Regions from separate parts of the Mesorhizobium sp. W050 genome, predicted to be linked through region 2. Evidence: riboswitches for the same ligand, from Rfam matches in the RefSeq annotation. Region 2 holds a riboswitch; the other holds the start of a gene.
The links. A riboswitch is a leader RNA that binds a small molecule or an ion and turns the genes downstream of it on or off. The one in region 2 is predicted to bind S-adenosylmethionine.

Region 1 (12,079 bases), 1.6 Mb from region 2:
GCCTTCCTGCATCAGCTGATGATCTTTGCCGTGATTGCCGGCACGCTGCTGCTGCTCAACATCGCTCAGACCTGGCTCAACCAGATGATCCGGCTGAAGCTGCGCGAGGCGCTGACGCTCGACCTGATCGACCAATGGATGCGGCCGGCGCGGGCCTTCCGGCTCGCCAATGCCGGCGCCATCGGCGTCAATCCCGACCAGCGCATGCAGCAGGATGCCGCGCATCTGTCCGATCTGTCGACGGACCTCGGCGTCGGCCTGCTGCAATCCTTCATCCTGCTGGTGTCGTTCGTCGGCGTGCTTTGGCAACTCTCGTCGGGCTTCGTCTTCCACATCAACGGCTGGTCGCTGGCGATACCGGGCTACATGGTCTGGGCCGCGTTCCTCTATGCCGGCATCGCCTCCTGGCTGAGTTGGCTGGTCGGGCGGCCGCTGATCCGCCTCAACAGCGACCGCTACACCCGCGAGGCCGAGCTGCGTTCCGGGATGGTGCGCGTCAACGAGAATGTCGACGCCATCGCGCTCTATCACGGCGAAGCCGATGCCAAGAGACGGCTCGAAATCGACCTTGGCACGGTGCTGGGCGCGATGCGAAACATCTACAAAGCGCAAATCAACCTTTCCTGGGTGACCGATACCTATGGCTGGATCACCGTGGTGGCGCCGATCCTTGTGGCATCGCCGGTCTATTTTTCAGGCGATATCAGCTTTGGCGGGTTGATGATGGCGGTCGGCGCCTTCAACCAGGTGCACTCGTCGCTGCGCTGGTTCATCAACAATATCGGCGGCATAGCCGACTGGCGCGCCACGCTGATGCGCGTTGCCGACTTCCGCATCGCGCTCGATGAAACCGATGTGCTGCACGACAAGGAAAAGCGCATCGAATTCGGCGACAACGCCAATGGCAGCCTGACCTTCGAGAAGCTCCAAGTGGCCTCGCCGGAGGGCTGCACCAAACTTTCAGACAGCCATGTCGAGATCCATCCCGGCGAGCGCGTCATGATCACCGGCGACCCAGGCGCCGGCAAGACATTGTTCTTCCGCGCCATTGCCGGCCTTTGGCCCTGGGGCAGCGGGCGGATCGGCTTGCCGGCCGGAGAAACGCCGATTTTCGTGCCGCGTGTTCCGTATTTTCCTGCCGGCACGTTACGCGAAGTGCTGCATCCGAATGGCTCGGCGCCGGCTGGCGATGCTGATTTTGGGGCGGTACTGGCCGAGGTCGGGCTCGAGCGGCTGTCATCCTCGCTCGACCGTTCCGCACGGTGGGAGCGTGAACTCAACGATGACGAACAGCGGTCGCTGGCCTTCGCCAGGCTGGCCTTGCGGCAGCCGAAATGGGTGATCATCGACGAAGCGATGGACGCGTTCGATGGTCCTTCGCTGCGAAGGGTACTGTCCATGCTGGAGAAACGCCTGCCGGAGACCGCGATCCTCAACATCGGGCGCGGACTGCACAATGGTCATTTCTTTCCACGCGCATTGAACATCGTGAAGGATACGGGTGCTGCGCCACTGAAACCCGCCCGAGTCAGGACCGGCGCCATCGACCCGCCGCCGAAAGCGGCCGTGCGGCGAAAGAAGTAGAAGGGGCTTTATTTCGCCGCGATCGCGGCGAAGATTCACGGGTCGAAACATCCGTGGTGCGGCCATGCTCGATGCGCTCGGCCTGCTTGCCTGCCTTGCCTGCACCACGCCCGTGGCTGCCCCGGCCGTTGCCGTGGATGTTGAACTGGTGCTGGCCGTCGACATCTCCCAGTCGATGGACGAGAGGGAGTTCGCGCTGCAGCGCGCTGGCTATGTCGAGGCGCTCAGGCATCCCGATTTCATCAAGGCCGTGCGCTCGGGAACCACCGGGCGCATCGCGCTTGCCTATTTCGAATGGGCGGGCGTCGTGCGCGAGGATGGCGTCATCGCTTGGCAGGTGATCGACAGCGCAGAGAGCGCCAACGCCTTCGCCGACAGAATAGAAGCGCGGCCGTTCCGCAGCTTTCGCGGCACCTCGATTTCCGGTGCGCTTGCCTTCGGCGCCGGGCTGTTCGAGGGCACGGGGTTCGATGCGCCACGCAGCGTCATCGACATTTCCGGCGACGGTCCCAACAACACCGGGCTGCCCGTCGCCACGACACGCGATGCGGCGGTGGCCAAGGGCATCGTCATCAACGGCCTGCCGATCCTGATCAGCCCGTCGCCGACGTTCAGCCATCTCGACCAGTATTATGACGACTGCGTCACCGGTGGGCCAGGCTCCTTCGTGTTGCCGATCTATGCGGCCTCGGAATTCGCCACCGCCATACGCCGCAAGCTGATCCTGGAGGTGAGCGGCATCGCCGATGCGACCGTGGTCCCGATCGATGCCGCCGCACCCATGGACTGCCTGCAGGGCGAACGCGACCGGCGGCTATATTCCGACCCATATCTGCCGGAACTCGACAAATGAGGTTTGAGGCAGTTCGGAGGGGAAAGCCGCTGCGCGGCTTGTCGGCAAACTTCAGGCCGGCCGTGCACCGTATTTGTCGCGAAATTCGGCATAGAGATCGCGGCGCCAGCGCCGGCCGCCGACATAGCCACGCAACAGCTGCGGCAGCGAATAGCCAAGCGCCTTCGACGACCGGTTGGCCATATAGCCGGAGAACGCCTGCGAAACCCTGCCCTTGAGTGCATCGGCGATGAGCTGCCGGGCGATCATGTAAGGCGGAATGTAGGGGTAGCGGTCGGCGATATAGGGGTGCTTGTCGATCAAGCTCGCATAGGCTTCGACATAGCCGTCCCGGCGACCGGAGATCGAATTCTCCGAGTTGTACTTTTTCCAGTCGATCACTTCGGACAGCTGCGCGCCGCTGCGACGGGCAAAGCGCAGCAACAATTCGCGATCCTGCATGCGCGTGACGTCACTGTCGTAGCCGCCGATGGCCAGCAGCGACTCGCGCCGGGCGGTGATTGCCGACCCGGCAATGAAGATGGTCTGCGCGACAAGGGCCCGCTCCAGCGAGTCGCGGCTCAGCAGCGCCTCGCGGTTGACGCAGTTGGTGCGGCGATTGCCCTTCAGCGACACGAAGGAACTGATCAGCACTTCGAGTGAGGGATTGTTGTCGAACTGCTCCAGCGTCCGCGCCAGGCGATCCGGCAAATAGACGTCGTCGGAATCGAGGAATGTCACCACCGGCGCCTGCGCCCGCTCGATGCCGGCATTGCGGGCGGCATTGGCGCCGCGCCATTTCGAGCCAACATAGATCAGCCGTGGATCGCGGATTTCGGCAAGTGCGGCTGCCGTACCGTCGGTCGAGCCGTCATCGACGACAATGTGTTCGAACCGGGGAAAATTCTGCGCCAGCACGCTCTCCACGGCGCGCACCACCTTGCTGCGGCGATTGTGCGTCGGTGTGATCACCGAGATCAGCGGAGCGAGGTCGGTTGCCTTGGACATGTTGCTTCGATTGTGCCCCGAAATGCCTGGAGGCCGGAGGTTTTGATGGTCGCCGTCCAAGCCTTACCCCGGGATGGCATTCGATTCGACGCTACAAAAAACCAGCGGCAATGTCATCACAAACTGTTGAGCCAGGACGCCGTAAGCCGGCCGATTACCCCAGACGTAATCGACCGATGGCCATCATGTCTGCAGATTGCGCCAACGAAGCCGGTCGTCGGGCTTCGATCTCACAGGGAGTTCAGCCGTGGCCGCCTACGCCGTCGCCCATATGCGTCAAGTCACAATGGGCCCGCAGATTGTCGAGTATCTGCAGAGGATCGACGCCACATTGGAGCCGTTCGGCGGCTGCTTCCTTGTCCACGGCGGCGACATGGACGTGGTCGAAAACGAATGGCCCGGGCATCTGATCGTCATCGAGTTTCCGGACAGGGCGCATGCGTGGGGCTGGTACGATTCATCAGCCTATCGGGAGATTCTGGCCTTGCGCACCGACAACTCCCACGCCGATGTGATCATCGCCGATGGCGTTCAGCACCCGCACAAGGCGACGGACGTGCTGGAATAGGGGCAAACTACCGCTTCAGCAAGAACACCGCTTGCTGGCCGAAGAAATTCCAGAACCACCATGGCATCGACAGTCCGATCTTCTGGCCGTTGCCGTCGAGCGCGGTGGCTTTCTCGACCGAAGCGCCGAGTTCCTCGACCAGATTGACGAAGTCGCGGATGGTGCAGAAATGGATGTTGGGCGTGTCGTACCAGGAATAGGGCAGGTCCGCGGTCACCGGCATCCGGCCATTGACGAACAGCGACAGCCGCACCCGCCAGTGGCCGAAATTGGGGAAGGAGACGATGGCGCGGTTGCCGATTCGCAGCAGCTCGTCGAGCACCAGCTTCGGGTTGCGGGTCGCCTGCAGCGTCTGAGACAGGACGACGAAGTCAAAACCCTTGTCTGGATAGAATTCGAGGTCGGTATCGGCATCGCCCTGGATGACCGAGAGACCGCGCGCCACGCATTCATTGACGCCGCGCTGTGACAGCTCCAGCCCGCGGCCGTCGACCTGCTTGGTCTCCTGCAGGAGTTCGAGCAGCAGGCCGTCGCCGGAGCCGACATCGAGCACCCGCGACTGCGGCGGTATCAGGTTGGCCACGACTTCGAGGTCGACGCGCTGGCTGCCATTGACGCTCATGAGGCGAGCCCCCTTGCGCGGGCCGCCGAGCCGATGAAGCCCTTGATGGCGGCAAACAGTTCGGGTTCATCGAGCAGGAAGGCATCATGGCCGCGGTCGGTGTCGATCTCGACGAAGGAGACGGAGGCGCCGGCGGCGTTGAGCGCATGCACGATCGAGCGGCTCTCCTCGGTCGGGAACAGCCAGTCCGAGGTGAAGGACACCAGGCAGAAGCGGGTCTTGGTCCCGGCAAAGGCATCTGCCAACCGGCCGCCATGGTCGGCGGCGAGGTCGAAATAATCCATCGAACGGGTCATGTAGAGGTAGGAGTTGGCGTCGAAGCGGTCGACGAATGTCATGCCCTGGTGGCGCAGATAGCTTTCGATCTGGAAATCTGCGTCGAAACCGAAGGTCAGCGCTTCGCGGTCCTGCAGATTGCGGCCGAATTTCCGATGCAGGGCGGCTTCCGACAGATAGGTGATGTGGGCGGCCATGCGCGCCACGGCGAGCCCCTTTTCCGGGCGCTTGCCGTGCTCGAAATATTTGCCGCCATGCCAGTCCGGATCGGCCATGACGGCCTGCCGGCCGACCTCGTGGAAGGCGATGTTCTGCGAGGAATGGCGTGCGCCTGTGGCGATCGGCAGGGCCGAGAAGACGCGCTCGGAATAGCACGATGCCCATTCCAGCACCTGCATGCCGCCCATCGAGCCGCCGAGCACGCAAAACAGCTTTTCGATGCCGAAATGGTCGACCAGCATCAGTTGCGCCCGCACCATGTCGCGGATGGTGATGATTGGCAGGTCGAGGCCGTAGGGCTTGCCGGTGGCGGGATTGGTCGAGGCCGGACCCGTGGAGCCGAGGCAGCCGCCGATGACGTTGGAGCAAATGACGAAGAAGCGGTTGGTGTCGATGATCTTGCCGGGACCGATCAGCACTTCCCACCAGCCGGGCTTGCCGGTCACCGGATTGGTGCTGGCGACATGCTGGTCGCCGGTCAGCGCGTGGCAGACCAGGATGGCGTTGGTGCGGGCATCGTTGAGGGCGCCATATGTCTGGTAGGCGATCTGGAACGGCGACAAAAGCGTGCCGGCGTCGAGCTTCAGCGGCTTGTCAGGGCCAAAACGCAACACAGGGCTCGACGGGTTGTCGGCCTCGTTGTTGGTTTTTGTAGCGCGGAGCGCGGCCATGTGACTCTCCTTGCCCGCCGTCAGGCAATAAAAAACCGGCAGTGCGATCGCAAAGCCGGTTACGTCACGCAAACGGCCCTTTAGCGAGTTGTTTAACGTGGCTGCAAGCCGACCGGCCAAATCACCACGGAACTGTTGCGTTCTTCTAGAACTCGTGCGGCCCGGCGTCAACGGCCAGCTATTGCCCGCCTCTCGACATTCGCGGCTACGGCTTGTATTTCCGCTGCGGCCTCCGGACGGAGGCATTCTCGATGGATTTGCGACATGGACAAGACAGCGGACAAGGCACGGCCGACGCCCCGCGCGGGCATTATGGACATCGACGCCTATGTGCCGGGCAAGAGCACGGCACCGGCCGGCGTCGCCAAGGTCCATAAATTGTCGTCGAACGAGAACCCGCTCGGCCCGTCGCCGAAGGCGATCGAGGCCGCGCGCGAAGTGGCTGGCAAGCTCGATGTCTATCCCGACGGCACCGCCCGCCGGCTGCGCGAGGCGATCGCCGAGGTGCATGGCCTCAACCCGGCAAACATCATCTGCTCCAACGGTTCCGACGAGATTTTGGGCCTGCTGGCGCAGACCTATCTGGCGCCAGGCGATGAGGCGATTTTTACCGAACATGCCTTCATGGTCTACAAGATCTACATTCAGTCGGCGGGGGCCAAGCCGGTTGCTGTGAAGGAAACCGAGGAGCGCGCCGACGTCGACGCGATCCTGGCCGCGGTGACGCCGCGGACCAAAATCATCTTCCTCGCCAATCCCAACAATCCGACCGGCACCTATCTGCCGTTCCAGGAGGTCCGCCGCCTGCATTCCACGCTCCCGGGCAACGTGCTTCTGGTGCTCGACGCGGCCTATGCCGAATATGTCAGGCGCAATGACTACGAGGCCGGCATCGAGCTGGCGGGCAGCGCACAGAATGTGGTCATGACCCGCACCTTCTCCAAGCTCGGCCTTGGCGGCGCGCGCATCGGCTGGATGTATGGCCCACTGCACATCGTCGATGCCATCAACCGTATCCGCGGCCCTTTCAACGTTAACGCAACAGCGATCGAGGCCGGCATTGCCGCCATCCGCGACCGCGCCCATGTCGAGCGCAGTTCGTTGCACAACGAGACCTGGCTTACCTGGCTGAATGAAGAGCTGACGAAGCTTGGGCTCAGGGTGACGCCCAGCGTCGGCAATTTCGTCCTCATCCACTTTCCCGACGACAAGAAGCATTCGGCTGAGGCGGCGGACGACTACCTCACCCAGGGCGGCTATATATTGCGGCGCGTTACCGGCTATGGCTTTCCCAATGCGCTGCGCATGAGCGTCGGCACCGAAGAAGCCAATCGCGGCGTTATCGACGCCCTCACGACGTTCCTGAAAAGCTGAAACAATGACATCACCGATGTTTGAAAAGATCGCGCTGGTCGGCATCGGCCTGATCGGCTCGTCGCTGGCCCGCGTTATCCGCCGCGAGGGCCTGGCCCGCCATGTCGCCATCGCGACGCGCAGCCCGGCCACGCTGGCGCGGGCGAAGGAGCTCGGTCTTGGCGAGAGCTACACCACCGGCGCCAGGGAAGCGGTCCGCGACGCCGACCTGATCATCGTCTCGGTGCCTGTGGGATCGTCGGGCGAGGTGGCGCAAGAGATCGCGCCGGGGCTGAAAAAGGGCGCCATCCTCACCGATGTCGGTTCGACCAAGGCCTCCGTCATTGCGCAAATGCAGCCCTATGTACCGGACGGCGTGCACTTTATTCCGGGGCACCCGCTGGCAGGTACGGAGAAATCGGGCCCGGATGCGGGTTTCGCCGACCTGTTCGAAAACCGCTGGTGCATCTTCACGCCGCTGCCGGGAACCGATCCGGCCGCGCTGGAAAAGCTGTCGGAATTCTGGCGGCGCTGCGGCTCCAACATCGACTCGATGGACCCGCAGCATCATGACATGACGCTGGCCATCGTTTCGCATCTTCCGCACATCATTGCCTACAACATCGTCGGCACGGCCGACGATCTGGAATCGGTGACCAAGTCGGAAGTGATCAAATATTCGGCTTCCGGTTTCCGCGACTTCACCCGTCTGGCCGCCTCCGACCCGACCATGTGGCGCGACGTGTGCCTGCACAACAAGGATGCCATCCTGGAAATGCTGGCGCGCTTTTCGGAGGACCTCGCCTCGCTGCAGCGGGCGATCCGCTGGGGCGACGGCGACAAGCTGTTCGACCTGTTCACCCGCACCCGGGCCGTTCGCCGTTCGATCATCGAGGCCGGCCAGGATATCGACGTGCCGGATTTCGGCCGGCAGGCGGTCGAGCACCCGGTGAAAAGTTAAATCTGTTTCAGACGGGCCAGGTCGCCGCGACCATGGCCATTGTCTCGGCCCGGTCCGGCGCGCCCAGCCGGCCGCCGAAGCGCTGGCATTTGAGCGCGGCCGCCGCGCTGGCAAAGCGCAACGCGTGCTCGACCGACATGGCCTCAGCAAGTCCAACGGCAAAGGCGCCGTGGAAAACGTCGCCGGCGGCCAGCGTGTCGACCGCCTTGACCTTCGGCGCCGCGATGTGGCGCACGCATCCGGCGGACCGGTCATGCCACCAGCTTCCCGAGGCGCCGCCGGTCACCGCCACGAAGGCGTCTGTGCGGCTGGCGAGGTCGGCGCAGGCGGTTTCGGGATCCAGCGCGTGGCCGCAGACAATGCGTGCAGCCGTCTCCGAAGCGACGATGTGCGACGCCAGCGGCAACAGATGCTCCAGCACCTCCAGCGGCGCCGTGTCGGCGTCGAGGATTGCCGGGCAACCGGCGTCGCGCGCGGCGGTCAAGGCAAGAGCGGCGGCGCCCGGCCAGCGCACATCGACCAGCACGGCATCGAAGCCGGAAAGATCGGCGACAGGCACCGCCTCGGGGTCGGCCTGCGCCTTTGGGTCGTAGAAGGGCACGATGATGCGCTCGCCATGAGCGTCGACCAGGATCGCGGCCAGCGCCGAGCGGGCGCCTTCGACGCGGCGGACAAAGCCGCAATCGACGCCCTCGGCCTCGATGCCGGCCAGCAATTGGTCGCCGACGGCATCGTCACCTGCACTTGCCCACAGGAACACCTCGGCGCCGAGACGGCGGGCGGCGCAGGCAGCACTTGTCGCCATGCCCGAGGCGATCTGGATGCCGTCCGAGGCGATGAACTTGCCCTGATGCGTGGGCAGGGTTTCGACGCGCAGGATGGTATCCAGCGTCAGCGCGCCAACGCTCAGCAGTTTCACCGGTCGGTTCATGCGTCGGCTTGCTCGAGCATGATCTCTCCCCAAAAGCCGTTCCCGCTCTTTGCGATCATGCTCTATCTCTTTGTTTTAACGGAATTCCGGACGGAAAACCGCTCACACTTTTCTTGGAATTGCTCTAATCGAGCGGCTTGATCTTGCCCAGCGGAATGAAGCCGAGCGAGACCTTGCCCTTCACCACCTTGAGCGGCATCGACGGTTCGTTGCCGAGCAGCGCCAGACCGGCAAAGCCTTGCTCGATCTGGCTCTTCTGCTCGGGGATTGCGGTGGCGAGGATTGCCGCCACGGCTTTGGGATCCTGCAGCTTGATCGTCAGGTCGGCATTGACCAGGCCGTTGGCGTCGACCGACACCGGGCCGGAGACGGTGATGCGCGCGGTTCCCGACGACAGATCGAGCTTGTGGATGTCGGCCGCCTGGCCGCGCAGGCTCCTGGCCTGCGTCTTCATCAGCGCGACGCCGTTCTTCAGCGTCGCGTCGCCGCTGCCGTCGAGCGGCGGCAGCACGCGCCCGCCGATCGCGTCGGCGTCGATCTCAAGATCGGTGAAGCTGCCGACGTAGCCGATGTCCTGGCCGTCGGGCCGCAACTCGCCCGCCGCGGTTCCGGCGCTGAACAGTGAAACCGGATCAGTGTCGTCGGCCGGATCCGTCTGGCCGGACAAGCTCTCCGCCTGCAGCGAAATGCTCCGGGGCAGGGGCCAGAAGAGCTTGGCATTGGCCTGCAGATTGTCCCAGTCGATCCATAGCGGCGCCATCCCCGGCACCGAGGTGCGCAGCGGCCCACGCAACTCGGCGGCAGGCGACAAAGGCCGGATGAGCTCTGCAACGAAGTTGAAGCTGCCTGCCGAGGCGGCAACGTTCCTGGCGTCGTCCTCGTAAGCCAGATTGTCACAGGAGATGGCAAAACTCAGGGGGTAGCCGCTGACGGTGAGGTTGGCGCAGCCGGCCTCGATGCCTTTGTCCTTGAGCGAGGCCACCGCCTTGTCGGCTTCGCTGCTGACGCGACCGGCGACATAGAACCAGACTGCGCTGTAGACGCCGAACAGCATAACGAGCAAGGCAGCGAGCCACATCAGCCGGCGGCGAAACTTCGACGGACGCTCGTCACTTGACGTCATGCTGCGGCTTTCATTAACGCGGGCGTGTTGCGGGTGGACTGTGGCTTACGCAAAAGCAAAAAGAACAGAAGAGCACCGATTCCGATGCGGCGGCGTCACTCTCGTACAATCAGGCTTGGCGATATGGGCGATTTTTGGGTTTTTGGCTACGGCTCGCTGATCTGGCGACCGGGATTCGCCCATGTCGAGACACGGCGCGCGCGGCTTTACGGCTACCGCCGGTCGCTCTGCGTCTATTCCTTCGTGCATCGCGGCACGCGCCAGCGGCCGGGCCTGGTGCTAGGCCTCGACCGTGGCGGCTCCTGCATCGGGCTGGCCTTTCGCGTGCCCGGCGAGCTGCGCGATGAGGTGCTGACCTATCTGCGCGAGCGCGAATTGGTGACCAGCGTCTACCTCGAGCGTGTGCTCGATATCAGCCTCGACGGGAATGGGGCGGCCGCGGGAGAGAGAGTGAAAGCGGTTGCCTATATCGTCGACCGCCAGCATGAGCAGTATGCCGGCGGGCTCGACCCCGCGCATGCGGCAGGTGTTATCCGTGGCGCCGTCGGCCAGTCCGGAAACAACGAGGACTATGTGCTCAACACGCTGCAGCATCTCGCGGCGCTGGGTATCAGCGACCACTGGCTGGAAGAGGTGGCGAAGCGGATCGCCTCGTGAGCCAGTGGACCACGGCGAGCCTGCAGGCGAAGCGCTCGCGCCTTTGTGAAGCGCTGGCCCGCTGGAAAATTGGCTGAGGCCTTTGACCTCGGCGCGGCGAGACCTAGCTTAGCTGCGGCCCGAAGCATTCGGGTCGCCCGCCGCCAGCCCACGGAGCCCCGTCTTGCAAAAACGCCGTCTCGGTCAAACCGACCTTTCCATCGCGCCGCTGGTCCTGGGCGGCAATGTCTTCGGCTGGACCGCGGACGAGAAGACCTCCTTCGACCTGCTCGACCGGTTCGGCGGCGCCGGCCTCAACGCTATCGATACGGCCGATGCCTATTCGCGCTGGGTGCCCGGCCACGCGGGCGGCGAGTCCGAGACCATCATCGGCAAATGGATGAAAAGCCGCGGCAACCGTGACAAGATCATCGTCATCACCAAAGTCGGCTCGGATATGGGACAAGGCAAGAAGGATCTGTCCGCTGCCCATATCGAAAGGGCAGTCGAGGCGTCGCTCAAGCGACTGCAGACCGATGTCATCGACCTCTATTTGTCGCACTGGCCGGACCCGACCACGCCTTATGAAGAGACGCTCGGCGCCTACCAGAAGCTGCTCGCTGCCGGCAAGGTCCGCCATATCGGCGCCTCGAATCTCGACGCCGGCCAGCTGCGCGCCGCGCTCGATGTTGCCAGCCTGCGCGGGCTGCCGCGCTACAGCGTGCTGCAGCCGGAATACAATCTCTACGATCGCTCATCCTTCGACGGGCCGCTGCATGATGTGTGCGTGGCCGAGGATATCGGCGTCATCACCTATTTCAGTCTCGCCAAGGGGTTTTTGAGCGGCAAATACCGTAGCGAGGCCGATCTCGGCAAAAGTGAACGCGGCGGCGGCGTGAAGGCTTATCTCAATGCGCGCGGCATGCGCATTCTGGCCGCACTCGACACTGTGGCGGCGCGCCATTCGGCCAAGCAGGCGGAAGTAGCACTCGCATGGGTGATGGCGCAGCCCGGCATCACTGCGCCGATCGCCAGCGCCACGACGCTGGACCAGGTCGACAGCCTGGTGCGCGCCGCATCGCTGAAGCTCAGCGCGGAGGATCTCGTGGCGCTGGACAAGGCCAGCGCCTAGCCGCGCAGGTTCGGCACGATCGTTCAAGACGACGGCTGTCCGCCTTGCCACACTGTTCTCCATTATTGTGGAGAAGAGGCAGCATGGCCGCAGACATTCTTTCGCAGGCGCAGCCCTGGCAGCAATTGCTGGCGCTGGTGCTGGCGGCAACCGTCGTCATGGG
Region 2 (12,079 bases):
ATTTGCGCCGCATCACGCAAATCAAGCGCGTTTGGACGCATGCACCCCTCCGGGCCGCATGGCCGCGCCCTGGAGCTTTGTAATGTTGGAAACGCATCAAGTGACTGAACATCACCCCAAACTCGGCGAGTTCGGCTATGCCGGCGACGATCATGTCGTGCCCTTCGAGGTCGGCCCGCTCGACGTGCGCGGCCGCACCGTGCAGCTCGGGCCGATGCTCGACGCCATCCTCAACCGTCATGACTATCCCGAGCCGGTCGCCCGCCTGCTGGCGGAAGCCTGTGTGCTGACGGTGCTGCTCGGCACTTCGCTCAAATTTGAAGGCAAGTTCATCCTGCAGACCCGCACCGACGGGCCTGTCGACATGCTGGTCGCGGATTTCTCCACGCCCTCGGCATTGCGCGCCTATGCGCGCTTCGATGCCGACCGGCTGGAGGCCCTGGTGGCCGCAGGCCAGACCTCGCAGCAGACGCTGCTGGGCAGCGGCGTTTTGGCGCTGACCATCGACCAGGGCGCGCACACGCAGCGCTATCAGGGCATCGTCCAGCTCGACGGCGAGACGCTGGAAGACGCCGCGCGCACCTATTTCCGCCAGTCGGAGCAGATCCCGACCGACCTCAGGCTGTCGGTGGCCAAGCTGCTGACGCCCGGCCCCGGCGGTGCGCGCGAGCAGTGGCGCGCCGGCGGTATCCTGGCGCAGTTCCTGCCGCAGTCGCCCGAGCGCATGCGCGTGCCCGACATTTCGGGAGGCGACGGCGATCCGCGCGACGTGATGAACGAGCCGGCCGACAATTCTTGGCGCGAGCTGGTGGCGCTGCTCGGCACCATCGAGCCGACCGAGCTGATCGACCCGACCATCGGCGCCGAGCGGCTGCTCTACAGGCTGTTCCACGAACATGGCGTGCGCGTCTTCGGCGGCGTGCCGGTCGCCGACCAGTGCTCCTGCTCAAGGGACAAGATACGCGGCATCCTCGAGGGGTTTTCCGCGCAGGAGATCAAGGACAGCACCGAAGATGGCGGCATCCACGTCGCCTGCGAGTTCTGCTCGAAGCAGTACGACTTCGACCCGGCGGAATTCGCAGCTCAGTGAAGTCTTTTCCTTCTCCCCGTTCACGGGGAGAAGGTGCCCGAAGGGCGGATGAGGGGCAGCGCGAACTTTGGTGAATGGCCGCGCATAGCCAGGTCATGTGCGTGGAAGATAACCTCATGAGTCTGGCGCTGCCCCTCATTGCCCTGCCGGGCATTTCTCCCCGTATAGTGACGGGGAGAAAACCCCTAATTCACCGTCCGTCGGGTCCCCGGCAGATCCAGCGAAAACGCGGGAATAGCGACGTCGAACGTCTCGCCCTTTTTGTTGCGCATGGTGTAGTGGCCGACCATGAAGCCGGAGGGCGTCGAGAGCGGGCAGCCTGACGTGTATTGATAGCTGTCGCCGGGATTGAGCTCAGGCTGGTCGCCGACCACGCCGGCGCCGCGCACTTCCTCGACCCGGCCGCTGCCGTCGGTGATGTGCCAGTAACGCGACATAAGCTGCACGAAATCGTCCGACTGGTTGTCGATCGTGACCTGGTAGCCCCAGACATAACGGTTCTCCGCCGGGTCCGAGCGGTCCTCCAGGTAGAACGGTCTGACCTGCACTTCGATGTTGCGCGTGACGGCGCGATACATGGGCTGCTCCGGTTGCGCAGCAGGGAACATTTGTCGCGCCATGCGGTTTGATACGCGCAGAGCGGCATGTCCTGCCAGCCTCAAAGCGCAGGTGCCGACAAACAATGTCATTTAAGTGACACATGACAATGTTGGTGTGCGCAAACCTTGCCGGCGACTCAAGGCCCATCTGTCGACTGACAAAGCAGCCGCGAGCGGCCTTTCCGGAGTGACCAGATCTCGATGGAACCAGCTCTCACAGCCGCCTTCGCTTCCTCCGCTTTGCTTCTTTCCAATCTCGCCAGCATCCTGCTTGCATCGTCGAAGCTGAAAGCGCGCCGTCTCATCCCTCCGCCGTCCAACGAGCAGCCACCGGTCTCGATCGTCGTGCCGTCGCGCGGCGTGGAGCCGTTCACACAAGAGACGCTGCAGCGAGCTTTCTCGCTCGACTGGCCGCGCTACGAACTGATCTTCTGCGTCGCTCACGCCGACGATCCCGTCGTCAAACTGATAAACAGGGCGATCGTCCTGTTTCCCAACGTGCCGGCCCGGCTGCTGATCGGCGACGACCGCGTCAGCAGCAACCCGAAGCTCAACAACTGCGTCAAGGGCTGGGAAGCGGCGCACTACCATTGGGTGATTCTCGCGGATTCCAACGTGCTGATGCCTAGGGATTACGTCCAGCACATGATGGCGGCCTGGCGGACCAATACCGGGCTTATCTGCTCGACGCCGATCGGCTCTCGGCCGGATGGCTTTTGGGCCGAGGTCGAATGCGCGTTCCTCAACACGCTGCAGGCGCGCTGGCAATATGCCGGCGAGGCGCTCGGTCTCGGCTTTGCCCAGGGCAAGAGCATGCTGTGGAACAAGCCGATGCTCGATACCAGTGGCGGTATCCGCGCGCTGGCCGCCGAGATCGCCGAGGATGCTGCTGCAACCAAGCTGGTCAACGGACTGGGCCTGCGCGTCAATCTCGTTGCCTCGCCTTTCGAGCAACCACTGGGGCAGCGCCGACTTCCCGACATCTGGTCGCGTCAGGCGCGCTGGGCGCGGTTGCGCCGCGTCACCTTCCCGCTGTTTTTCGCACCCGAGATCCTGACCGGCGTCGCCGTGCCGTTGGCGTTGGCGCTGGTGGCGGCCGCAAGTGCCGGCATCAGCCTGCCGGCCACGGTGTTGGCCGTGCTGACGGCGGCCTACATTCCCGAATGCGCGCTGGCCGCGGCCAAGGGCTGGCATCTGTCGCTGCGCATGGTCCCGGCGATGATGGTCCGCGACATGATGCTTCCCGCCATCTGGGCGCGCGGCTGGCTGAGCGGCGCCGTCGACTGGCGCGGCAACACCATGACCATCGGCACCAAGACGGCCGAACTGGAAGAGGTTTCGTCGGGAGCGTGACGCCTCGCGGCCTACCCGGCTGCCTTCAGCGCCTGCGCAACGTCCTCCAGCAGATCGTCCGTATCCTCAAGACCGACCGACAGCCTGAGCGTTCCCGGCCCGATGCCAAGCTCGGCGCGAGCTTCGTCGCTGAGGTTCTTGTGCGTGGTGGTCGCCGGATGGGTGATCAGGCTCTTGGCGTCGCCGAGATTGTTGGAGATCAGCACGATGTCGAGCGCGTTCTGCAAGGCGAAGGCCGCCTGCTTGCCGCCCTTGACGTCGACGCAGATCAGCGTCGATCCGCCCGTCATCTGCTTCTTGACGATGTCGGCCTGCGGGTGGTCGGCGCGGCCGGGATAGATGACGCGGGCGATTTCCGGCCGTCCTGCCAGGAAATCCGCGATCTTGGCCGCGCTTTCCGTCTGCTGGCGCACCCGAACCGGCAGCGTCTCCAGGCCCTTGAGCAGCGTCCAGGCGTTGAACGGCGACAGGCTCGGGCCGGTGTGGCGGAAATAGTCGTGCAAATTCTCGTCGATCCATTTCTTGTCCGACAGGATGATGCCGCCGAGACAGCGTCCCTGGCCGTCAATGTGCTTGGTCGCGGAGTAGACGACGATATGGGCGCCGAGCTGCAAGGGCTTCTGCTGCAAGGGCGTGGCAAAGACATTGTCGACGATCAGCCTGGCGCCGATCGAGGTGGCGAGCGCCGCCACCGCTGCGATGTCGACCACTTCCAGCGTCGGATTGGTCGGGCTTTCCAGGAAGAACAGTTTCGTGTTCGGCCGCACCGCCTTTTCCCAGTTGGCGATGTCGGTGCCGTCGACCAGCGTTGCCTCGATGCCGTATTTCGGCGCCAGCGTCTCCACCACCCAGCGGCAGGAGCCGAACAGCGCGCGCGCCGCAACGATATGGTCGCCGGCCTTGGCGCTGCACAGGAGCGCTGCCGTCACCGCCGCCATGCCGGACGCCGTGGCGCGCGCATCTTCGGCACCCTCCAGCGCGCACATGCGCTTTTCGAACATGTCGACGGTAGGGTTGGCATAGCGCGAATAGATGAAGCCCGGCTCCTCGCCCTTGAAACGGGCCTCGGCAGCCTGCGCCGTCTCGTAGACATAGCCTTGGGTGAGGTACATCGCTTCGGACGTCTCGCCGAACTGGGAACGCAGCGTTCCCCCGTGCACGAGTGCGGTCTGAGGTTTCCAGTTACGCTTCTTGGTGCTCATCGCTTTTGTTCCAGACACAAAAAAACCGGCCGCGAAAGTCGCAACCGGTCCATATGGCCTTGCGGCCCGACGGTCCTTTAGCGACTTGTTTAACGTGGCTGCAAGCCGACCGGCCAAATCACCACGGGATAACGACTCTTTAGACCTCACCTGCGCTTGCGTCAATTGCCGGCTTCATTAAGAGGTTTGTACCAGGCAGGTTCCGCAATAATATCCAGCGGTTTTGCGGCAAGAACCTGCCACAAAGAGACCGACCTTGGAGCGGAGCCAGCCTTTTGCGGCAGACAGGCATTCTTCCCGATCAGGACATTTCCGCGCTGTTTCAGTCCGGCGCGCTGGAGTCGCCGCGCGCGCTCGATGTCGACCAGGTGCAGCCGGCGAGCCTCGATCTGAGGCTCGGCGACAAGGCTTTTCGCGTGCGCGCCTCCTTCCTGCCGGGTCCCGATCATCTGGTGGCCGACAAGCTTCACCGGCTGAAATTGCATGAGTTCAGTCTCGCCGAGGGCGCGGTGCTGGAAACCGGCTGCGTCTACATCGTGCCGCTGCTCGAAAGCCTGGCGCTGCCCGCAAACGTGTCGGCCTCGGCCAACCCGAAGAGCTCGACAGGCCGGCTCGACATCTTCACCCGGGTGATGACCGATCGCGGCCATGAGTTCGACAAGATCGCCGCCGGCTATCACGGGCCGCTTTATCTTGAAGTCAGTCCGCGCACCTTCCCGATCGTCGTACGCGCCGGATCGAGACTGTCGCAGATCCGCTTTCGCACCGGCAACGCGCTGTTGTCGGAGGCAGAGCTGAACGAATTGCACCGCGCCGAGATGCTGGTGGCGACCGAGCCGCCCAACATTTCCGGCGGCGGCATTGCGCTGTCGATCGATCTTGACGGCGACCAGAACGGCCTGGTCGGCTATCGCGGCAAGCATCACACCGGCTTGGTCGATGTCGACAAGCGCGCCGCCCAGGATGCCGTCGATTTCTGGGAGCCGCTCTATAAGAGCGGCGCCGGCGAACTGGTGCTCGACCCGGACGAGTTCTACATCCTGGTCAGCCGCGAAGCCGTGCACGTGCCGCCGCTCTACGCCGCCGAGATGACGCCCTTCGATCCGCTGGTTGGCGAATTCCGTGTTCACTATGCCGGCTTCTTCGATCCGGGCTTCGGCCATTCGGCCTCAGGCGGCACCGGCAGCCGGGCGGTGCTCGAAGTGCGCAGCCACGAAGTGCCGTTCATCCTCGACCACGGCCAGATCGTCGGCCGGCTGGTCTACGAACACATGCTGAAGCGGCCGCAGGCGCTTTACGGCACCGATCTCGGCTCGAACTACCAGGCGCAAGGCCTCAAGCTCTCCAAGCATTTCCGCCCCGCCGGCTGAACCTTCGATCACCGTCAGGCAAAATACTTGCCTGCGCTGCCTCACCATGCTTGGCTGCCTTTCGGAGGCCGGCAAGAGAACGGCGCGCAAGGGGAACCAAAATGCAGATTTCAAGATGGATCATATCGGCAGCGAGCGCTGCCATGCTGGTGATATCGGCCGGCTCGCTGGCTGAGGCGCAGGAGAAATTGAAGATCGGCACCGAGGGCGCTTATCCGCCCTTCAACACCATCACCGCGGACGGCAAGATCGAGGGCTTCGACATCGACATTGCCAATGCGCTGTGTGCGCAGATGAAGGTCGAGTGCGAGATCGTCACCCAGGACTGGGACGGCATCATCCCGGCGCTGCAGGCGAAAAAGTTCGACGCCATCATCGCCTCGATGAGCATCACCGAGGAGCGCAAGAAACAGGTCGCCTTCACCAACAAATACTACACGACGCCGCTGGCGCTGGTGGCGCCGAAGGACAGCGATCTCACTACCACCGAACCGGCAGCCCTTGCCGGCAAGACGGTGGGCGCGCAGGCCTCGACCACTCAGGCCGACTATGCGCAGGACGCCTACGGCAAGGCCGGCGCCGAGGCGAAACTCTACCCCACCCAGGAAGAGGCGATCACCGACCTGCAGAACGGCCGTCTCGACGCCGTCATCTCCGACAAGTTCGTGCTGATGGACTGGCTGAAGAAGGCGAGCGAAGGCTGCTGCAAGCTTGTCGGCGACGTCAAGGGCACCGAGACGCAAGCCGGCATCGCTGTCCGCCTGGAAGACACGGCGCTGCGCGACAAGCTGAATGCGGCGATAGACGCCATCGTCGCCGACGGCACTTACAAGAAGATCCAGGCCAAGTATTTCGATTTCGATATTTATTGAGGTTGGAACTGCCAAATCTCCCCCTTGAGGGGGAGATGGCCGGCAGGCCAGAGGGGGTCGCTGCGCGTAGAATGCCAGCGCCTCTCAGCCGCGGAAGACTTTAGCGCTCCACGCGCAACGACCCCCTCTGTCGCCTTCGGCGACATCTCCCCCTCAAGGAGGGAGATTACGCTCTCAAAGCGCCTTCACCGCCACCTTCACCGGCTGCTCAATCTCCAGCGGGTTGCGCAGCGGCAGGCCGAAATCCCCGGCCTCGATCTCGAACACGTCGCCGGCCTGAGTCTTGATGCCGTCGGCAAAGGACAGCGTCGCCGTGCCGAACATGTGCACATGCACGTCGCCCGGCTGGCGGAAGGCCGAATATTTGAAGTGGTGATGTTCGAGATTGGCGATTGTGTGCGACATGTTCGCTTCGCCCGACAGGAACGGCTTTTCCCACAGCAAATTGCTGTCGCGATAGATTCGCGATGAGCCCCTGACGTCGGCCGGCAGGTCGCCGATCAGGATTTCCGGCCCGAACGAGGCGTTGCGCAGTTTGGAATGTGCCAGGAACAGATAGTTCACCCGCTCGGTAACATGATCGGAAAACTCGTTCGACAGCGTGAAGCCGACGCGGAACGGCGCGCCGTCGTCGCCGATGACATAGATGCCGGCGATTTCCGGCTCCTCGCCGGCGTCCTGCGCGAAGGCCGGCGACATCAGTGCGGCGCCCGGCGCCACCGCCATGGTGCCGTTGCCCTTGTAGAACCATTCCGGCTGCACGCCGGTCTGGCCCTTGGCCGGCTTGCCGCCTTCGAGCCCCATGCGGAACATCTTCATGGAATCGGTAAGCTGCTCCCCGCCGCCATCGCTGAGCTTCTTGTGCATGGAATCGCGTGTCGCCGCCGAGCCGAGATGGGTCAGGCCGGTGCCGGTCAGATGCAGATGCGCGGGATCGGGATGATTGATCGGCGACACCAGCCGGCCCTTCTTGTAGACGGCGTCGAGGTCTATCGCTTCACCGAACCCCTTGCGTTCGATCAGCGCGGCGAGGCCCGTTCCGGTGCGCGCGGCTTCCATGGCCAGCGAATAGACGCTGCGGGCGCCGTTGATGATCCTGGTCTTGCCGCCGCCATTGCGGGCGACGACGCGGATGGTCTCGGCGTCGTCGAGGATCTGGGAGATCAGCATGATTAAATCCTCTCTCATGTGCTTGGCCTTGGATGCCTCTTGGCAAACCTTGACCTGCGCGGCTCGGACCTAGCCGCGCCACGGGTTGAACTCTTCGTCCGGATTGCGCTCGCGAGCTACATCCTTCAGGGGGACTTCTTATGCCGACAATTTGCCGGCTGCGCCGCGATCGTATGCCTCCTGCTTGCCTCGCCTGAAGCTTGTCAGGCCTTGTTCTTGTTGTAGACGTCGAAGATGACGGCGCCGAGCAGCACCAGGCCTTTGACCACCTGCTGCCAGTCGACATTGACGCCCATGATCGACATGCCGTTGTTCATCACGCCCATGATGAAGCCGCCGACGACCGCCCCGATGACCTGGCCGACGCCGCCCATCGCCGAGGCGCCGCCGATGAACACTGCGGCGATGACGTCGAGCTCCGAGCCGAGACCCGCCGCCGGCACCGCCTGGCCGAGACGAGCCGCGATGATCAGGCCGCCAAGCGCCGACAGCACGCCCATATTGATGAACACCATCAGCGTCAGCCGCTCGGTGTTGATGCCCGACAGCTGCGCCGCCTTGGGATTGCCGCCCATGGCGTAGATGCGCCTCCCGATGGTCATGCGCTTGGTGACGAAGACGAACAGCGTGATCAGCACGCCCATGACCAGCAGCACCACGGGCAGGCCGCGGTAGCTGGCAAACTCATAGACCAGGAACAGCGCCAGCGCGCTGGCGACCAGCGTCTTGACGACGAACAGGGTGAAGGGCTCGGCCTCATAACCATGGCGTTCTCGTTTGCGCCGGGTGCGGACCCCGAAATAGGCATAGGCGAGCACGGCGATCAGCCCCAGCACGACCGTCGTCATGTGCAGGGTCACGCCGCTGCCCATGATGGTCTTGCCGGCTGCGTTCACGACCGGCGGGACGAGCGTCAGTGGGCCGATCACATCCGGGATGAAGCCGGAGCTGAGCATCTTGAAGTCGTCGGGAAGCGGACCAACCGACGAGCCGCCGCCAAGCAAGGCCTGGCAAATGCCGCGGAAGATCAGCATGCCGGCCAGCGTGACAATGAAGCTCGGTATCCGGTGATAGGCGATCCAATACCCTTGCGCGGCGCCGATCAGGCCACCCGCGACCAGGCAGACGATCGAAACCACCAGCGGATTGCTCAGCGGTCCGAGCTGCCAGATGACCATCATGTTTGCCGCCAGCGCGCCGATGAAACCGGCGACCGATCCGACGCTGAGGTCGATATAGCCCGATACGATCACCAGCAGCATACCCAGCGCCATCACGATGATGAAGGAGTTCTGCTGCACCAGATTGCTGAGGTTGACCGGCTTGAACAACGTCCCCGACGTGGTGAACTGGAAGAACAGCATGATGACGATCAGGGCTATGATCAGTCCGTATTCGCGCAAATTCGTCGCCAGCGCCGAGACGGCGATGCGCGGGCGCTGTTCGTCAGCGACGTTGCCCTGCGGGGCGGGGGCGCTTTCGGTGCTCATGCTGCTTTTCCTTCTCCCCGGACGATGGCGCGCATTATCTTTTCCTGGCTTGCTTCCGCCGCCGGCATTTCGCCCACCATGCGCCCTTCGTTCATGACGTAGATGCGGTCGGTAATCCCTAGCAATTCCGGCATTTCCGACGAGATGACCACGATCGCCTTACCCTCCGAGGCAAGGCGCGCGATGATCGTGTAGATTTCATACTTGGCGCCGACATCGATGCCGCGTGTCGGCTCGTCGAGGATCAGCACGTCAGGATCGGCAAACAGCCATTTCGACAGCACCACCTTCTGCTGGTTGCCGCCGGAAAGATTGCCGGTCATCTGATAGACGCTTGACGCACGGATATTGGTCTTCTTGCGATAGTCGTTGGCGACCGCAAGTTCGCGCATGTCGTCGATCACGCTGTGGCGCGACACGCCGTCGAGATTGGCCAGCGTAATGTTATGCTTGATATGGTCGATGAGGTTGAGGCCGTAGGTTTTGCGGTCCTCGGTGACATAGGCGATGCCATGTTGGACCGCCTTGCTTACCGAGGAGACATCGACCGGCTTGCCCTTGAGCAGCACTTCGCCGGTGATGCGGCGGCCATAGGAGCGGCCGAACAGGCTCATGGCGAATTCGGTGCGGCCGGCGCCCATCAGCCCGGCGATGCCGACCACCTCGCCCTTGCGCACATTGATGTCGATGCCCTTGATCACCTGCCGCTCGGCATGGAGCGGGTGATAGACCGACCAGTTCTTCACCTCGAACACGACTTCGCCGATCTTGGGCTCGCGCGGCGGATAGCGGTCGTCTAGCGAACGGCCGACCATCGAGGTGATGATGCGGTCTTCGGAGATATCCTTCTTGGCCAGCGTCTCGATGGTGCGCCCGTCACGGATGACGGTTACCTTGTCGGCGACCCGGTTGATCTCGTTGAGCTTGTGCGAGATCAGGATCGAGGTCATGCCTTGCCGCTTGAATTCGAGCAGAAGGTCGAGCAGCGCCTGGCTGTCTTTCTCGCTGAGCGACGCGGTCGGCTCGTCGAGAATCAAAAGCTTGACGTCCTTGCTCAGCGCCTTGGCGATCTCGACCAGCTGCTGCTTGCCGACGCCGATATTGGTGATCAGTGTCTTGGGGTCTTCCTTGAGGCCCACCTTCTTCAACAGGGCAGCGGTGCGCGCCTCGTTGGCATCCCAGTCGATGACGCCGTATCGGGCGTTTTCGTTGCCGAGGAAGATATTTTCGGTGATCGACAGCATCGGCACCAGCGCTAGCTCCTGGTGGATGATGACGATGCCCTTGTGTTCGCTGTCATGGATACCTTTGAACTGGCATTCCTGACCCTGAAAAATGATCTGGCCGTCATATGTGCCGACGGGATAGACGCCCGACAGAACTTTCATCAGCGTCGACTTGCCGGCGCCGTTCTCGCCAACCACGGCGTGGATCTCGCCTTCTTCGACGCTGAGGTTGACGTTCGACAGCGCCTTCACGCCGGGGAAGGTCTTGGTGATGTCGCGCATCTCCAAAATCGTCGTCATCAGGGCAAGCTCCTCCTGTTGCATGTCGCTCCAAAGTGCTTGCGGTTTGAGACAACGACATGCACGCAAACTAAGTCCGGTAGAAACAATACCGGGGTCGCTTGTGAACGGAAAGGGGTCCTGCGTCGCGCAGGACCCCTGTCTTTCTAAACGGATTACTTCAGTTCGTCGGCCTTGATGTAGCCGGAGTCGACGACCAGTGCCTGGTAGTTCGACTTGTCGACCTCATGCGGCGTCAAAAGGATCGAGGGAACGACCTTGACGTCGTTATTGTAGGTCTTTTCATCGAGGCCGTCCGGCTTGCCGCCCGAGAGCACCTTGTCGACGAGTTCGACGGTGGCCTTGGCCAGTTCGCGGGTGTCCTTGAACACGGTCGAGTATTGCTCGCCCGTGATGATCAGCTTGACCGAAGCAGTCTCGGCGTCCTGGCCGGTCACGATCGGCCACGGCTGGGCGTCGGTGCCGTAACCGACGGCGCGCAGCGAAGCGGTGATACCGCGCGACAGGCCGTCATAGGGCGACAGAACGCCATCGACGCGGCTGCCGTCCGAGTAGTTGGCCGACAGAAGGTTGTCCATGCGCGCCTGGGCGGTCGCGGCGAGCCAGCGCAGCGTGCCGACCTTGTCCATGCCAGTCTGGCCGGACTTGATCTTGATCGAGCCGTCATCGATCAGCGGCTGCAGCACCGAGATTGCGCCGTTGTAGAAGAAGAAGGCGTTGTTGTCGTCCGGCGAGCCGCCGAACAGTTCGACGTTCCACGGCTTGGTGTTCGGGAAGCGCTCCTTGAGGCCCTTGACCAGCGAGTTCGCCTGGATCACGCCGACGCCGAAATTGTCGAAGGTGGTGTAGTAATCGACATTGGCGGTCTTCTTGATCAGGCGGTCATAGGCGACGACGACGACGCCGGCGTCAGCGGCCTTCTGCAGCGCGTCCGACAGGGTCGTGCCGTCGATCGAAGCGATGATCAGCGCCTTCGGGCCCTTGGTGATTTCGTTTTCCAGCTGGCTGAGCTGGTTGGGGATGTCGTCCTGCGCGTACTGCAGGTCGACCGTGTAGCCGAGAGCTTCGAGCTGGGACTTGACGGCATCGCCGTCATTGATCCAGCGCTGCGAGGTCTTGGTCGGCATCAGCACGCCGACAAGACCCTTGTCGGCTGCATGCGCCGAGTAGGTCATGGCAGCGATGCCAAGGGCCGCGACGGCGGCCAGTGTCTTGATGATTTTCACGTAAACTCTCCCTGGTTGATGGACGCGACACCTCGGGGCTTCGCGGGCCGCGCAGTCGGGCGGATGCGCCAAAGCGCCGCCGCCGTCATAATCGATCTCCGGTATCCTCCCAATCGGCCCACAGTCTTGATTTAAATCGATACGATTTTGCTCGTCATCGACCGTCAAGTCTTGAGGACGC

Region 1: linked by a shared signal. The riboswitch ahead of metX (homoserine O-acetyltransferase MetX) and the one ahead of ACYG9Y_RS21240 (O-succinylhomoserine sulfhydrylase) in region 2 are both predicted to bind S-adenosylmethionine.

The regions. Positions count from the first base shown of each region.
Region 1 covers NZ_JBTTIH010000001.1:5,939,823-5,951,901, forward strand. Annotated here, with positions in the region: gene ACYG9Y_RS28770 (ABC transporter ATP-binding protein/permease) at 1-1,584, shown strand, start outside; gene ACYG9Y_RS28775 (DUF1194 domain-containing protein) at 1,649-2,437, shown strand; gene ACYG9Y_RS28780 (glycosyltransferase family 2 protein) at 2,489-3,424, opposite strand; gene ACYG9Y_RS28785 (DUF1330 domain-containing protein) at 3,672-3,992, shown strand; gene metW (methionine biosynthesis protein MetW) at 4,000-4,614, opposite strand; gene metX (homoserine O-acetyltransferase MetX) at 4,611-5,780, opposite strand; SAM riboswitch at 5,841-5,918, opposite strand; gene hisC (histidinol-phosphate transaminase) at 6,045-7,154, shown strand; gene ACYG9Y_RS28805 (prephenate/arogenate dehydrogenase family protein) at 7,159-8,094, shown strand; gene ACYG9Y_RS28810 (sugar kinase) at 8,102-9,025, opposite strand; gene ACYG9Y_RS28815 (DUF2125 domain-containing protein) at 9,150-10,148, opposite strand; gene ACYG9Y_RS28820 (gamma-glutamylcyclotransferase) at 10,272-10,805, shown strand; gene ACYG9Y_RS28825 (aldo/keto reductase) at 10,969-11,916, shown strand; gene ACYG9Y_RS28830 (LysE family translocator) at 12,000-12,079, shown strand, end outside.
Region 2 covers NZ_JBTTIH010000001.1:4,386,613-4,398,691, reverse strand. Annotated here, with positions in the region: gene ACYG9Y_RS21255 (Hsp33 family molecular chaperone) at 59-1,090, shown strand; gene apaG (Co2+/Mg2+ efflux protein ApaG) at 1,276-1,668, opposite strand; gene ACYG9Y_RS21245 (ceramide glucosyltransferase) at 1,891-3,042, shown strand; gene ACYG9Y_RS21240 (O-succinylhomoserine sulfhydrylase) at 3,054-4,244, opposite strand; SAM riboswitch at 4,302-4,379, opposite strand; gene ACYG9Y_RS21235 (2'-deoxycytidine 5'-triphosphate deaminase) at 4,520-5,614, shown strand; gene ACYG9Y_RS21230 (ABC transporter substrate-binding protein) at 5,716-6,486, shown strand; gene araD1 (AraD1 family protein) at 6,661-7,656, opposite strand; gene mmsB (multiple monosaccharide ABC transporter permease) at 7,860-9,146, opposite strand; gene mmsA (multiple monosaccharide ABC transporter ATP-binding protein) at 9,143-10,675, opposite strand; gene chvE (multiple monosaccharide ABC transporter substrate-binding protein) at 10,828-11,898, opposite strand.